DNA from 4 places in the Fictibacillus sp. UD genome. Region 1 is predicted to be linked to each of the others. Evidence: predicted binding sites of a transcription regulator. Region 1 holds the regulator's gene; each other region holds the start of a gene.
What was found. The regulator LexA, encoded in region 1, represses DNA repair genes until DNA is damaged. The targets are predictions, from matches to a motif close to CGAACATATGTTCG.

Region 1 (4,159 bases):
GTACAATAGCATAGAACCGTGTCCTGCTGATAAAACAAAACGATCACGGTTGAACCATTCAGGATTTGCTGGATTGTGGTTCATAAACTTCGCCCAAAGGCTATAGGCCATTGGAGCAGCACCCATAGGCATACCTGGATGTCCTGAGTTAGCCTTTTCAATACTATCAATAGATAGTGTTCTTATCGTATTAATTGCTAATTCATCAATATTACGTGACAAAAAAATCATCCCTTCATATGTACTAAACAGTTTTGACTTTCATAATAAACGTTCATGTCCATTTAGACAAGATAAACACTTTATAAGCTATTGTTATTTTACCATTCCCCTATGAAAACATACAAAAACCGCCTGATACTTTCCAACATTCTTGTTGTTGTAGTACAGACGGTTTCAAGTTTTATGCGATTCCTGGGATATGACAAGAAAAGTAATCCGTTTGCTCATCGTAATCAAGTTCCATATTTTCAACAAACCATTTTTCTTCAGATCGAACAAAAAAACGAAGGCCATCAACTTCTTGGATATAATCGTTTTCTTCAGGAACTGCAGGTGTCACACCGAGTGAAAAACCTCCTGAGTCTCCACTTCCTGCATATTTCACAAAGAGTCTCAAACCCTCTTTAGCCTCTAATTTAATATCCTTATACAGATTAGCAGCTGCACTTGTAATTGAAAAAGTCAAAATATTCTCCCCTTTCAAAGTTGTTATATAACAGTATATACTAATATGTATAGATTGCAACAGAAAAAAATGCCTATTTACAGTTAAGTAAATAGGCATTCTATATTATTGTTTAAGGTTCTTTTTATTATCTTTACTTCTTTTTAATTTTTCAGGTGTTACATCATCACCGTTAGGGTCTACAAAAGTCATACCGTGCAGATCTTGAACGAAAGACTTGCGGAAGACTTGTAAATACTCTTCTCTTAACTTTTTTTGTTCTGCTTTTTCTGCTGATGTCAATTCCGTTTGTTTTGACTTTCTAGACAGTTCATTTATTCTTTGCATTTTATCTTTTGATAACATGATTAAAAACTCCTTTTGCAGCATTCTTCATTCTATCCTACAGCAGTATGAAAGGAATTTCTAGTTATCTGTATTTTCCATGTGTTCTTTGTATCTTCTATGTACGGTGGCTTTTGATACATTGAAACCTAATCCTTTTAGCGTTAATGCTATGTCATGAAAAGTCAGTTTCATGTTCTTTAAGCGAACAATTTCAGAAATTGGCACTTCTTTTTTGTCTCGCCCGCCACTTGTGTTGTTACTTAAATTCCTCTGCGGTTTATAACCATCTTTAACCGCTTTTCTCATGCCGCGCCTTATTTTCATATTGTGAAGCTTACGTTGATACTCTTCCACAGTGGAGACGATCTCCAGCACCATTTCATCTGCTTCAGTCAACGTGTATTCTCCGTTATTGGACAGTGTATAAACTTTAATATTGTATTTCATTAACTGATGGAGAATAGCCATCTTTGCCTTTCCTCTTCCTAGCCGAGTATCATCTTGAATGAGAAGGCAGTTAAATTCACCGTCTCTTGCCAAATCAAGCACGTTTAATAATTCTTCGCGATCAAGCGAATATCCGCTTGCCCTCTCACTAAAACATGCTATTACTTCAAAACCAAATTGTTTTGCTAACTTTTTTAATTCAGCTTCCTGTCTTTCAATAGATGTGAGTTGTTCTTCTTTTTCAGTACTTACTCTACAGTATATAATAGCTTTCATTTGCCCAAAACCCGCTTTGTCTATTTATTTACTGGTATGATTACTTTCTGCCCTGGAAATACAGCTGACGCATTTACGCTGTTCTTCTTTTCGACCCATTGTATAAACTCCCAGTTGGAATAATGGTGTTTGGCGTTATATTCTTCGGAAAGACTCCAAAGTGAATCTCCCTCTTGTATGGTTACTTCAATATATTGAGCTTCTTGTGATGCAAGATTTGATAACGTAAAAAATATACCACCTAACAACCCTAAAAATACAATAACATGCATTGTCCCTTGTTTCATTGTGATATCCCCTTCCAACAAACGTTTGTTCGCATCTTATGATATTATAATAACTGGAACGTTTGTTCGGTGTCAACTAATTTTTCGAACTTATGTTTGTATCTCTTTATTCCCCATGCTATACTTTTTATAGATAAAAAATTCGGTGAGGTGCTTAAAATGACTAAGTTATCCAGACGACAATTGGATATCCTGGCTTTCATAAAAGAGGAAGTTTCACAAAAAGGATATCCCCCTTCCGTTCGAGAAATTGGGGAAGCGGTAGGTCTTGCTTCAAGCTCTACAGTTCACGGACATTTAGCTAGACTTGAAAAAAAAGGGCTTATTCGCAGAGATCCAACAAAACCTAGAGCGATTGAAGTATTAGGCCTTGAAGACAATATTCCTTCCGTTCGTTCAGTCTCTATCCCTGTAATCGGTAAAGTAACAGCGGGGCTTCCAATAAGTGCGATCGAGAACGTAGAAGAATATTTTCCATTGCCTGAACATGTTGTAGGTGACGAGAATGTGTTTATGCTGTCTGTAGTCGGAGACAGTATGATTGAAGCAGGTATTTTCAATAAGGACTTAGTTGTTGTAAAACAACAGCCTACTGCCAATAACGGAGATATCATCGTAGCTATGACTGATGAAGACGAAGCAACGGTAAAACGGTTCTTTAAAGAAAGTAATCACATTCGTCTGCAGCCAGAGAATTCCTCAATGGAGCCGATTATACTGCAAAGCTGTACGATACTAGGTAAAGTAATCGGAGTATATAGAAGTATTCACTAAATTAAATTGATTAAAATTTAAAAAGAGACATATAAAAGAGAAGCCGCTTAACGTTATGCGGCTTCTCTATTTTATGTTATCACCATTTCTCCCTCTCCTCCCTCTTTATGTATGCATATGCTGTATGGATACCCATACAGGAGGAATAAAAATGTACTATAACCCTTATGATCAGACAAGGAACCAAAATCTGAACACTCAGTATTTGACGTTAGTAGATCCCTTCGTTGTAAATCGACTGCGATCAGTAGTAGGTAAAGATCTAGTAGTAGAAACAACTAAAGATACGATTAGAGGCGTTCTTGTCGAAGTACAGCCTGATCACATTGCATTAAGTGCTGGAGGCGACTCTACTTTTTTTGTTCGAATTCAACAAATTGTTTCTATAATGCCTGTTTAATAAAATACCACACCCCTGAAAAAAATTGTCAGGGGTGTGGTATTTTATACACGCTCATATAAGGGGTGCTTCTGTCCTTTGTCTTATTGCTTTTAAGGCTAAGTTGTCTTGGGTTTATTCCCCTTTACCATCAGCTTTAGTTTCAGCTTTAGTATCAGCGTCCTTGGACTGATTCTTCATCCCGATCCTTTCCTGCAGTTCAGTAAGATCAATACGCAACGAGTGGATTTGATCAGTATGTTTGAGGTTCTTCTCTTGCAATTCCTGAATATACTTTTGCAATCCCTTTTGTATCTCCTGATGACTGACAAGGACATCTGTCAAAGATAATTGTTTGTTATCAGATCTCTTTATCCATGTATCTTCAACCAAAATGCCTTGCTCATGAAAGTACTGATACGATTCCGTCAAGTTTTCCCACTCAGAATCGGTTAATTGTAAAGGATATGTCACCCGATCTGCAAGAGAACCAGGTGTTATGTTATTAATGTCCAGACTTTCCGAAAGTCTTTGATTCTCACTAGCTCCTTTCCAAATGACCAGACATAAGATGACTGCTAATACAATGACGCTTATCCACCGAATGATGTTCATGCAATCCCTCCTCGCTATGATATATGAACAAAGAACTTGTTGCGTGTAACTATTCATTCACACTTTATCTATCGGGTCATATACAAAAGGTGTAGGTGGTGACATATGCTCAATTTGCTAAAAGGAGCATATGGAAGTCGCGTTCCGGAGTAGTTTAGGTGTCTGTTGTCTAATCTGGGGTCATATTTGTTCATCTGCGAAATGAACCCATATAGGATGGAGGTTATTCGATGAAAGCATCGGTATTTGCATCTCATCTAGATGATGAAGTTTTAGGAGTAGGCGGTGCCAATATCAACCACTTAAAAGCAAAAGATATCTACGTGTTCGTAGTCATTGAAGGCTCTTCCACAGAATGGGAAACGC
Region 2 (4,159 bases), on a different contig from region 1:
ACTGCTGCTGTATTTCTTATATTTCTTTTTGTATTTGTAACCAGAACTGCTGTATTTTTTGTAGCTTTTATGTCCCAATAACGATTTTAGTAGCTTCATTAACATGATTAAACCATCTCCTTCGATCTGTTTGTTTAGGATATTCGTGCCTTTTAAGCAATATCCTACTGTACGTACTTTTAAACAGAAAGTTTCATCTTGGGAAATGGGGTCTGACCCCAAACAATTTATTTCCCTCAATAATTTCCTTGTTTTTGTCTAGAGAGTTTTGTTAAATTTAGAGAGGTATATATGAACGTTTACAAAAGCTATGTTTTTGGGTTGTTCAAGGAGAGGGGTTTTTCGTTTCATGTTGGAGTATGTTTTTGCAGCTTTGTTGCCTGTATTTCTGCAGCTGCTTTTTAATAGAGTGCTGTTTACAAAATACTTGCCGTTAGGAATAACGATTATTATTTTAATTTTTGGTTTTGATGGGTTGAATCAGCCTTTACCTCTCCAAATCGTTGCTGTCATTTTTACGATCATAGGGTTTTTCCTGGGTCTCAAAATTTATAATAAACAAAAAAGAAAAGTAAGATAGAAAAAAGACGTCACCTTCACGAGGTAGACGTCTTTCTTTTTGTATGCGAAATCGTTTTTTTAAAGAAATGAACAAGCATCGTTAACACATAAAGTGTAATTACACCAAGTCCAACTTTATCAAAGTGTACAAGTTTAAGGACAACTGAAATTAATATTGTGATGTATAGTGCACCTAAATACTTTTGTATCTGTTCGCTTGTATAGATAGTCGTAAGCTTTGCACCAAGCTGAGTACCGACTAAAGCGCCAAGAATGAGTAAAATCCCGAGCTTATAGTCTAGTTGAACGGATGAGGCATACGTCAAGAATCCAGCAGTAACAATCAAGAATACACTGACTAAGCTCGTGCCTACAGCTTTTCTAGAAGGGAATTTCATTAAAGAGATGAGCATCGGTACCATTACAAATCCTCCGCCAACACCCAATGTTGTAGAAATGAACCCGCCTGTAAATCCAATAAAGATTGCTTTGATCCAAGAAAAATGAATTTCAGTGGATGCATTCGCTGTATTCTTGCGTTTTGACTGCTTATAAAGCAGGGAAAGGGCAAAGTAGGCAAGAAGCACAATATAAAACACAGGGATTACTGTATCGTCATACCCCATCTTCTCAAGCCATACCACAAGCGGATGAGCGATTTGAGTAGCGATAATTCCAACTGATCCCAAAACAGCGGCCGTTTTCCATATAATATTCTTGTATTTTAGATGCGCCGCAACCCCAGAAACACTCGTCCCGATTGAATACATGAGACTGGTACCGATCGCTGAAAGAGGCGGAATGCCGAACAAAATTAAAACGGGGGTCAGAATAAAGCCTCCCCCAATACCGAAAATGCCAGAAAAGATTCCGATGCACAAACCTAGCAGTATATAGAAAAATTCCATTTTAAACTCCTTTTGGGGACACACCTGCTACAATTTCCCCGCAACCCTTGGTACTGCTTGCGGGAAATGGGGTCAGACCCCACACAATTTATTTCCCAACAAGCGCCTATCTTTAAGTATAACACTTTGATTTCTTTCCAGAAACTTCTGCGAATATTTGTTCGTAATTATTAGGTTTTTAGCTAGGTGCTATGCTATAATTTGAGTAACCAGATTTTAGGAACGGAGGTTCGGTTTTGTGAGTCAAAGTCAGATGTTCGAAATCAAATCTAACTATCAGCCACAAGGAGATCAGCCCGCAGCGATCAAGCATCTTGTGGAGAATATTAATGCAGGGAAAAAGAGTATGACCTTGCTTGGTGCGACCGGAACAGGGAAGACGTTTACGGTTTCCAACGTTATTCAGGAAGTAAACAAACCGACTCTTGTTATTGCTCATAACAAAACACTAGCCGGACAGCTTTATAGTGAGTTAAAAGAATTTTTCCCAAACAATGCAGTTGAATATTTTGTATCGTATTACGACTATTATCAGCCAGAAGCATATATTGCTCATTCCGATACGTACATCGAAAAAGATGCAAGCATCAACGACGAAATAGATAAACTTCGTCACTCTGCCACTTCATCGTTATTCGAAAGAAAAGACGTTATTATTGTGGCAAGTGTGTCCTGTATTTATGGTCTAGGTTCTCCTGAAGAATACAAAGACATGGTGATCTCTTTAAGAGAAGGAATGGAGAAAGACCGCGATCAGCTTCTTCGTGACCTTGTCGATGTTCAATACAACCGTAACGACATTAACTTTACGCGTGGTACGTTCCGTGTCAGAGGTGATGTGGTTGAAATCTTCCCAGCCTCACGTGACGAACATTGCTTACGCGTAGAGTTTTTTGGTGATGAGATCGACCGTATTACAGAAGTGGACGCCCTAACTGGTGAAATTTTAGGGGAACGCAATCATGTTGCCATTTTCCCTGCATCCCACTTCGTTACTCGTGAAGAGAAAATGAAAGTAGCGATCAAACGCATTGAAGCGGAACTGGAAGATCGCCTGAAAGAACTGAACGAAGCTGGCAAGCTATTAGAAGCACAGCGACTCGAACAGAGAACAAGGTACGATCTTGAGATGATGGCTGAAATGGGCTTTTGTTCAGGAATTGAGAACTACTCTGTTCACCTGACACTGAGACCATTAGGATCCACACCTTATACATTGCTTGACTACTTTCCGGACGATTCATTAATCGTGATCGATGAATCGCATGTTACACTTCCGCAAATTCGTGGAATGTTTAATGGAGACCAAGCGAGAAAAGGGGTGCTTGTGGATCACGGATTCCGTCTCCCTTCAGCAAAAGACAACCGGCCATTAACGTTTGAAGAATTCGAGCGTTACACAAAGTTTCAGCATATTTATGTATCTGCAACACCAGGTCCGTATGAACTCGAACATGCTCCAGAGCCTGTTGAGCAGATTATTCGTCCTACTGGGTTATTAGATCCTACACTTGAAGTCCGTCCGATTAAAGGACAGATCGATGACTTGCTTGGCGAGATCAATGAGAGAATCGAGCAAAACGAAAGAGTTCTTGTTACAACGTTAACGAAGAAAATGTCTGAAGATCTTACCGATTACTTTGTTGAACTAGGTATTAAGGTTCGCTATCTTCATTCTGAAATTAAGACGCTCGAACGGATTCAGATCATTCGTGACCTCCGTCTCGGCGTGTTTGATGTTCTCGTTGGGATCAACTTGCTTCGAGAAGGACTTGATATCCCAGAAGTATCACTCGTCGCTATTTTAGACGCAGATAAAGAAGGATTTCTACGTTCAGAACGTTCACTCATTCAGACGATCGGACGTGCGGCGCGTAACTCGAACGGTCACGTGATTATGTATGGTGATAAAATTACAAAATCCATGCAGATTGCAATCGATGAAACGCAGCGCAGACGTCAGAAACAGATGGAGCATAATGAAAAGCACGGTATTACGCCTACAACCATCAAAAAAGAAGTGCGTGATGTTATTCGTGCAACACAAGCTGCGGAAGAAACAGAAACGTATACGGGATCAAAAGCTCCTAAGCAAAAAATGAGCAAAAAAGATCGCGAAGCCTTTATCGAGCGTATGGAAAAAGAAATGAAAGATGCTGCAAAGAACTTGCAGTTCGAACGTGCAGCAGAGCTTCGTGACCTCATACTTGAGTTAAAAGCGGAAGGATGATTGCAGTTGGCAACCAATCAAAACATCATAGTTAAGGGTGCAAGAGCCCATAATTTAAAAAATATAGATATTACCATCCCGCGTGATAAGCTGGTTGTTCTAACTGGCTTATCTGGTTCGGGTAAGTCTTCACTTGCTTTCGATACAATCTATGCAGAAGGCCAGCGCCGTTATGTTGAGTCTCTATCTGCTTATGCCCGTCAGTTCCTTGGACAGATGGATAAGCCGGATGTTGATTCCATCGAAGGTCTTTCACCTGCAATTTCGATCGACCAGAAAACAACAAGCCGTAACCCTCGTTCAACAGTTGGTACGGTTACTGAAATCTATGACTATCTTCGTCTTCTGTTCGCTCGAATCGGCCGGCCGGTATGTCCTATTCATAACGTAGAGATTACCTCTCAAACAATTGAACAGATGGTAGACCGAATCTTAGAATACCCTGAGCGTACGAAGCTTC
Region 3 (4,159 bases), on a different contig from region 1:
TCAACTGTGTCCTCCTAAAAGGTGATGCAGTTACACTTGTTGATTCCGGTGCAAAAACAGAAGAAAGCAGAGAAATTCTTATTTCTTCCCTAAAGGAACACGGACTCACTTTTAAAGATCTAGATCAATATATTTGTACACACTATCACCCGGATCATGCCGGTCTGTCAAAAGAGATTCAGGATTTTGGTGTTCCTACACTCATGCTGCAAGAAGCTGTTCCTTATGTTAGCGTGGACCGTGAATTTACGGAGTGGGCAGAATCGTTTTATATAAACCTTTATGATTCTTTTGGAGTACCCAATTCACTAGGAAGAATCGAATTGGTAAAGCTCCGTAAATATCGAACGTTTTCAAACCCATTCGTTCCTGATATTCTTCCCGCGCCAGGGGATGCGGTTCCTGGTCATGAAGGATTTGTCTTTTTAAAGACGCCTGGTCATGCGCCAGACCATCTGTCGCTTTACAGTGAAAGGGAGGGAACCTTAATCGGCGGGGACGTTCTTTTGCCGCATATTTCATCCAATGCTCTCCTAGAACCGCCACCAATGGGTGGAACCGAGCGTCCTAAAACGCTGCTTCAATACCGTGAGACTCTTCAACATCTTTTAGCATTACATTTAGAAATGGTTTATCCTGGTCATGGCGAACCTTTTACGAACGCTCACGATTTAATCAGGAAAAGGCTGCTCGATCATAACGAGCGGGCAAAAGCTCTTGAACATTTGTTAAGTGATGAGCCTTTGACCGTATTTGAGCTGTGTGCACGTCTTTTTCCTAAATTATATGAAAAGCAGCTGGGTTTGGTTGTCTCGGAAGTTGCAGGCCACCTTGACCTTCTTGAATCTGAAGGAAGAGTGTCAATAGATAAAGAGAAAGCAGCTTTTTATTATCGCAGAACAGGAGTTGTAAGATGAATACACTGAACGGAAAAGTCGTTTTGATCACAGGAGCATCGGGGGGACTTGGTGCCCGCCTTGCTATGGATGTTGCTAAAAAAGGGGCTATCCCCATCCTGACCGCAAGAAGAGAAGATCAGCTAAAAGCAGTTCAGGAAATGATCTTAAAAGAAACCAATATCACTGCACCATACTACATACTGGATGTTTCAAACCAAGAAACCGTGGATGTCGTATTCTCACAGATTTTAAAGGAACATCCACACATACATATTTTAGTGAACAACGCTGGCTACGGCATCTTCGAAGAATTTGCCCAGTCACCTTGGAAGAATATTGAGGGTATGTTTTCAACGAACGTTCTTGGTTTAATGGCGTGTACGAGAGCACTTCTGCCTCATATGCTTCAAAGAGGGAGCGGACACATCGTGAATATCGCTTCACAAGCCGGCAAGATCTCAACACCGAAATCAAGCGTGTATGCAGCCACTAAACATGCTGTTCTAGGTTTCTCAAACGGTTTGCGTCTCGAAGTTGCTCATAAGGGGGTCGACGTGACAACCATCAATCCGGGACCAATAGCGACAGACTTCTTTACGCTTGCGGACCAGTCAGGAAATTACGTAAAAAATGTTCAAAAAATGATGCTTCAGCCTTCCCATGTTTCCGAAAAAATCGTAAAGGCGATGGAACGTCCTGTACGTGAGATTAATCTGCCTTGGTGGATGAATGTCGGGAGCACAATGTACCAAGTGATGCCAAAATTGATCGAAACATTAGGCGGAAAATCGTTTCGCCAAAAGTAGACGACTATAATTATATTATGTTAACTAATTGAGTGGGAAGTATAGCATCATAATAAGAGAATCAAGAGCACTCGTGGATTGAAGGCCAAAATATGTGGATTGAAGCTTGAAACTCGTGGATTGAAGCTTGAAACTCGTGGATTGAAGCTCAAACTCAAGGGTTGCCACCCGAAACTCCACATTGATCTCTCAGATTTGATCTCCTCACTTAGCACAGGTTCTGTTTTCATAAAGAACCTGTTTATTTATTTGTAAAAAATTCATAAACAACGTCTTGAATAATAGTATAAACAGCCTCTTTCTGATCCTCTTCGCTCATCTGCCCCAGGATCTTCTCCTCAAGCTCATTCCATTCAGTATCTGTTAATATGCAATCTTCTTCTTCCCATAAGTATCTCTTTAACGACTGTACGATCATTTTTCTTAACAAAGAGCGGTCCATTTTTTCACCTGTCTTTCCTTATAAATCCTAGACTTTTGAGTAAAAAACGTCAATCTGCAAAATTTGCTGAAAAAATTACCATTGTTATAAGAACATACATTCGGTTAAAATGGGTATACATATAAGGAACAGATGTTCGTAAAAGGCGAAGGAGTTGTGACAAATGAACTATGATGAAATGCCAAAGCGCACCATCTTATGTATGGATATGAAAAGTTTTTATGCGAGCTGTGCTGCTGTGCGCTTAGGATTAAATCCGCTGACGTGTCATTTGGCAGTAGTAGGGGATACAGAACGGCAAGGCAGTGTCGTGCTTGCTGCTTCTCCGCGATTAAAAGCCGATTTTGGTATCCGGACAGGAAGCAGGCTTTTTGAAATCCCCAAAAATAAAGACATCATCATTGTAAACGCACAGATGGCTTTTTTTCTAGAGAGATCAATGGAAATTACGAAATTGCTGCACCGTTATGTTCCGCCTGAGTCCATACACACATACAGCGTAGATGAAAGTTTTCTTCAAGCCGATGGAACAGAAAAATTATGGGGAAGCGCACAAGAACTCGCAGAAAGAATCCGGCGTGACATCTGGAGAGAGTTTGGGTTGCCGTGCGCGATTGGAATTGGTCCAAACATGCTCATGTCAAAGCTTTGTCTAGATCTAGAGGCAAAGAAAAAAGGCGTAGCCGAATGGCGATACGAAGATGTAGAAACGAAGCTATGGCCTCTAGCTCCTTTAAGTCAGATGTGGGGCATCGGGTCGCGAGTGGAACGTACGTTAAACAGAATGGGGATTGTAACAGTAGGTGATCTGGCGCATTATCCCCTGGAGCTTTTAGAGAAAAAGTTCGGTATCATGGGAAATCAGCTCTACTACCATGCTTGGGGAGTGGATCTGTCTGAGATTGGCGCTCCTATTCTTCAAGGACAGATCAGCTATGGAAAGAGCCAGATCTTACTGCGAGACTATACAGATTTAAACGAGATTAAACACGTCATTTTAGAGATGTGCGAAGAGGTGGCAAGACGTGCTAGACGAGCAAGAAAAGCAGGGAGGACCATCAGCTTTGGATTAGGATACAGCAAAGATGAAGGAGGAGGAGGCTTCCACCGTTCCAAATCAATCGATCAGCCTACTAATATTACGATGGAGCTCTATAAAGTTTGTCTGGATTTGCTTCGAACTTTTTATCAGGGAGAGACGGTGCGCAAGATTTCAATCGCTCTTTCCAACGTCTCTGAAGATACAGAAACACAGCTTACTTTATTTTCTTTAGATCATCCACAAAAAAGAAAAATTGGCTATGTGATGGACGATATTCGGCAAAAACACGGCTCCAACTCTCTTTTGCGGGCTGTTTCCTATACAAGAGGAGGAACAGCTTTATACAGAAGCCGGCTTTTAGGCGGACATAAGGCATAGGGAGGAGGGCGAACAGTGATTCGTGACAGAGGCACTATTAAGTGGACGGCGATGATGCTGCCGGAACACGTGAAAATGTTAAGAGAACATCAGGACGGTCTGGATTACGGGCGAAAACCCGAACTAGATGAACAAAAGTACGAAGAATTTAATGAGACAATCTGTGTCGCGATGGAGGAGAATCAAACATTAAAGTTTACGTATTTTGAAAAAGGAAGAAGTGCTGAGATTAAGGGGCAGGTTCATTACGTAGATGAATTCAAAAAGGAATTACGTGTGATGGATGAGGCCGATAAGATGCATATCCTAAAAGTCACGGAAATTATGAATATTGATTACGCATAAAAAAAACTGGTCCGATGCAGGGCCAGTTTTTAATTACGCCATTTTAAAAAGGTCTTTTAACAGCCTTTTATTATCATCCGAAAATCTGTGTTAAGTAGATCATGATCAATAGCCCCGCAATAAATGATAATGTAGCAGAACGTGCGTGGCCGTCTCCATGGCTTTCAGGAATGAGCTCTTTGTATACGATAAAGAGCATAGCACCGGCTGCAAAAGAAAGACCATATGGCACAAGGTTCTCCACATA
Region 4 (4,159 bases), on a different contig from region 1:
CTTATATCTATGTCATGGTCAGTTACTTCAGTGTTTTGAGATCCTTCTTCATATTCTACAAGTAAGAAATTCTTTCTTATTTTTTCTGCCTCTGATGAATTAGAATTTATATAAGTGAAAATAGTTTTTAGAATATCTTTAATATTTGTATCTCCAATATTGTATCCAAGAAATATAATAGGATTATGAATGAATAAAGATAACAATTGTGCTCTTACTAACTCATATCTTTCTTCAAAAATATTATAGTCATCATCTGTAATAATTATCTTATTCGGGTAATCTACACATCCATGTATTTTATATACCGAACCATAAGGATTGCTTAATAATATTTCATTACCAATAAGTGGTTTAAACTCAAAAATCTCCTCAATAAAACTATCATAATTAGTAGTAATTACTGATCCAATATTTTTTCTGACTTTTTTCAACTCAGAAATTTCTTCCTTTTTACTTGTTTTAATTTGGTGGTCTGATAACAACTTTGAAATATACAATTTAAAACGACTGATATTAATTTCTTTCTCCATGTTTTCATAAAACAAATCATTAATTTCCTTAAATTCACCATCTCTTTCTTTAATCAAAGTATCGTTGAACTCTTTTTCCAAGTCTTTTGCAATCAAAGTGTAATCAAAAGTACCGTCTTTTTCATATTTTGATTTCAAATCAAAATAGAATTCATTTGTTCCTTTAATTTGTTTAGAAATGTAAGCGAGTAATCCGTCCCACGTATATGAATTCTCTAAATATCTAAGACTCATCCCAGTGCCAATAAAAAGTACAGGATGGTTTTTAAAATTACTGATAAAATCTTTGATATGCATAGAATCCCCTCGTTTTTAAAAGTTAAATAAATTATACCATTTTTAACTAATTCATCCTATGATTACACATTAAAATAATATCTCTATAAATATAGAAACACCCTAATTTTCAGAGTGTTTTTTCTTGATTTAAATAGACTTTTTTAAATACATCTTCAATCATTTTGACTTTTTGTTCATCTGATCTAAAGTCATCACAAAGAATGCAAAATGTACCGAGAATAATTGACTTAGATTCTTCGCTAGTCATTTTTTTATGAACGTAATTAGAAAACACTCTTCTAATAAAACTCATATATCCTCCTACAAAATTAAAGCACTCCTAACAGAGTGCCTTGTTATCAAGAATTAACTTTAATTACTGCTTCAATATTCTCTATTAGTTTTTCATTCGCAATAATTTTTTGGTTGTTATCAACCTGTATTTTCTCGTATTCTTTTTTCAGAGCCTGAAGGCTTTCGGATAAAGGAGTTACATTATCTTCTTTAATTCTTTCCATGGAAGAACGTCTAAAAGTTTTTTCTGCTAATTCATATCTTGCTCGTAAACGTTCAACTTTAATTTCCATTGAGTCTAATTCTTGTTCTAATTTACTATTTTCTTCTTTCAATTCCTTAAGCCATGCTTTTGCTTCAGAAATACGTATTTCTGCCTTTTTATCACTATTCATTTTACATACCTCCCCTTTGTCTACTAAATACGACAAAAAGGAAAAAAATTCCTTCTACTTTTTAACCAAACTTTTTTCTCTCAACTCATAAATACTTTCAAATATTCCTTCTACAATAATGATTGCAGGTCTAAGAGTTTTAATACAAGGAATTTCTATTTCATGCACTGCACTATTTCCTATATCCCTAATTTCCTGTAAAATTCTACATTGATCCCATAGAATTAACTGTTTTTCATACAATCCATATATCTTACCTTCAAGGGATGTGGAATATACTTCATTACCTTTTCTAGAGACTTTAACTTTTTTATCTTCATCATAAAGTCTTCCACCCGTTATATTAGTTTTAAGACAAATTGCTTCAATTAAAGTTCTCAAGCCCGCTGCACATAAAATGTTAAAACGCTGATTAAAAACTTGTACTATTTGTGAATACAATTCTTTCAATTCAGGATCAACATGATTAAAGTTTTTTATTTTCAACTTATAATCTCCAAGGAAAAAATCATCTCTGGACGGTTTTGGTGGCTCTTCTGGAAATACCTTAAAAATATCTTTCCATTCTCTTTCACCTGTATATTCATTATAATCCCAAGTATCCTCATCACCATATTGTTCAACAAAAGCAACTGTGTCACAACCCATACATTGAACTATGTGATATTTCGCATGCCAGTGTATGTCTGAATGATAATCAGCAACCTCACTATGAGTCTTTAAAATATGATGATTTCTAGCACCTTTACATACATTACAATAAACTTTTTCTTCTAATTTATTCACACTATATCACCCACTTTTATCTTACAGTTAAAGGGAATTACTTACTATAAATAATTTTTAATGGGTGTGTAAAATGACATGCTAGGTTTTTGTACTCAATTAGGGGTATCCATGAGGCTAAAAACTGCATAAAAATAACGTTTTTTTATAATAACAAAAAAACAAAGACAAATTAATCAATTAAATTACACCTTTTAAGAACATTTGTTCGTGTTATGATATTACTAAAGGAGTGATATTATGACTATTCGAGATCGGGGTAACATTAAGTGGACAAGTTTGATGCTACCTGAACATGTTAAGGAATTAAGAAAATACATACATGAGGAGTATTACGATATACCTGAACCTAACGTAGATGAACAACAAATGGATAATATGAACGAATTGATCCTTGAAGCAATGGAATTCCACTTCCCTTTAAGGTTTACATTGTATTAAAACAAAAGGTTAATTGAATTATCTGGTTATATTCACTTTATTTATCAAAATAAGAATGAATTTCGTATTAAGGATTTTAATAATTGTCTTCATACAATTGATTTTTCAAAAATAAAAAATATAAATAAAAGCTAAGGGGATAGACCATTCTCTTGTCGAAAAAACGAATTTACTGTCGCTTTTTTGTTAGTAAAACAAATTACATACAAGTAACATTGCTACTTTTCAGAGTCCTCAATATGGACCGATCGGAATTGTTACAAAAAGAGGGGTTCTGTTTCATCATACACCACTGAAATCCAGTTCATTTCACGTTAAGAAATTTTCTAAAAATGTCATCTTACTAAAAGCATATGCAGGAATGGACGGCAGTTTGATAAAAGCCGCAACAAACGCTACAGACGGAGTCGTCATTGAAGCTTTAGGACAAGGCAACTTGCCGCCTGCGACGGTTCCCGCGTTAAAAGAACTCATATCAAATGGAATACCAGTTGTACTCGTTTCTAGATGCTTTAACGGAATCGCACAAGATATATACTCCTATGAAGGTGGAGGAAAACATCTGAAAGAACTAGGTGCCATCTTCTCAAACGGTTTAAATGGACAAAAAGCACGTTTAAAGCTGATGATCGCACTCGAAAACACGAGTGACTGTAATCAACTGCAACAGCTTTTCCTTGAATAGCACAACAAAGAAACCGATAACCCGCATTTAGGGATTACCGGTTTCTATTTCTTTCTTCAATCGTTTTAGCGATCATCTCACCGTGAAATCTTCCATTTTCAATAAAGATTTCATTTGCATTATTACCTGCTGCAATAACACCTGCTATAAATAGCCCTTCAACGTTTGTCTCCATCGTTTCTTCGGAAAAACAAGGCCGCCCTGTTTCTTCCTGTATGCTTACTCCCATATTAGAAAGAAACTTATGATCAGGATGATAACCTGTCATAGCAAATACAGCATGAAACGGGTAATACTTCTCTTCCCCACTTTCATTCACATAAATGCCATCATCGGTAATTTTATTTACAGAAGCGTTAAATGTCATTTGAATATTGCCTGTTTTAACTCCAGCCTCAAATTCCGGAAGCACCCAAGGCTTTATACTTGGTGAATATTCACTGCCTCTATAAAAGACATGAGGACGAGCTCCTGCTTTTTCAAGTTCAAGGGCTGCATCTATCGCTGAATTCTTCCCGCCAATCACAGCTACATCAAGATCATAGAAAGGATGACCCTCATTAAAATAATGAAAGACATGAGGAAGATCTTCTCCTTCAATGTTCATTAAATTAGGGTTGTCATAATAACCAGTTGCAATAATTACCCATTTCGCTTCATAGAACAATGTCTCTTTTTTTCTATTTATTGTTTGAATGGTAAATTTACCATCTGACCTTTTTGTAACAGATTTCGCTTTTTCAAAT

Region 2: a site for LexA is predicted at 1,620-1,633, ahead of uvrB (excinuclease ABC subunit UvrB). Genes of this name have one in related genera too.
Region 3: a site for LexA is predicted at 2,237-2,250, ahead of P8610_RS02870 (DNA polymerase thumb domain-containing protein). Genes of this name have one in related genera too.
Region 4: a site for LexA is predicted at 2,485-2,498, ahead of P8610_RS03245 (YolD-like family protein). Genes of this name have one in related genera too.

Annotation. Positions count from the first base shown of each region.
Region 1 covers NZ_JARUHH010000003.1:304,893-309,051, forward strand. Annotated here, with positions in the region: gene tkt (transketolase) at 1-231, opposite strand, end outside; gene P8610_RS07780 (HesB/YadR/YfhF family protein) at 404-688, opposite strand; gene P8610_RS07785 (DUF896 domain-containing protein) at 794-1,033, opposite strand; gene P8610_RS07790 (YneB family resolvase-like protein) at 1,094-1,738, opposite strand; gene yneA (cell division suppressor protein YneA) at 1,759-2,025, opposite strand; gene lexA (transcriptional repressor LexA) at 2,185-2,799, shown strand; gene P8610_RS07805 (DUF2642 domain-containing protein) at 2,951-3,199, shown strand; gene P8610_RS07810 (hypothetical protein) at 3,314-3,793, opposite strand; gene P8610_RS07815 (hypothetical protein) at 4,024-4,159, shown strand, end outside.
Region 2 covers NZ_JARUHH010000004.1:188,860-193,018, forward strand. Annotated here, with positions in the region: gene P8610_RS09010 (hypothetical protein) at 1-105, opposite strand, end outside; gene P8610_RS09015 (DUF2198 family protein) at 350-580, shown strand; gene P8610_RS09020 (sulfite exporter TauE/SafE family protein) at 597-1,469, opposite strand; gene uvrB (excinuclease ABC subunit UvrB) at 1,723-3,699, shown strand; gene uvrA (excinuclease ABC subunit UvrA) at 3,706-4,159, shown strand, end outside.
Region 3 covers NZ_JARUHH010000001.1:551,985-556,143, forward strand. Annotated here, with positions in the region: gene P8610_RS02855 (MBL fold metallo-hydrolase) at 1-917, shown strand, start outside; gene P8610_RS02860 (SDR family NAD(P)-dependent oxidoreductase) at 914-1,705, shown strand; gene P8610_RS02865 (YqzH family protein) at 1,947-2,147, opposite strand; gene P8610_RS02870 (DNA polymerase thumb domain-containing protein) at 2,311-3,567, shown strand; gene P8610_RS02875 (YolD-like family protein) at 3,583-3,912, shown strand; gene P8610_RS02880 (ZIP family metal transporter) at 3,986-4,159, opposite strand, start outside.
Region 4 covers NZ_JARUHH010000001.1:619,676-623,834, reverse strand. Annotated here, with positions in the region: gene P8610_RS03265 (SIR2 family protein) at 1-830, opposite strand, end outside; gene P8610_RS03260 (hypothetical protein) at 940-1,125, opposite strand; gene P8610_RS03255 (hypothetical protein) at 1,172-1,501, opposite strand; gene P8610_RS03250 (DUF4145 domain-containing protein) at 1,556-2,287, opposite strand; gene P8610_RS03245 (YolD-like family protein) at 2,528-2,728, shown strand; partial or broken gene P8610_RS03240 (asparaginase) at 2,925-3,413, shown strand; gene P8610_RS03235 (YpdA family putative bacillithiol disulfide reductase) at 3,448-4,159, opposite strand, start outside.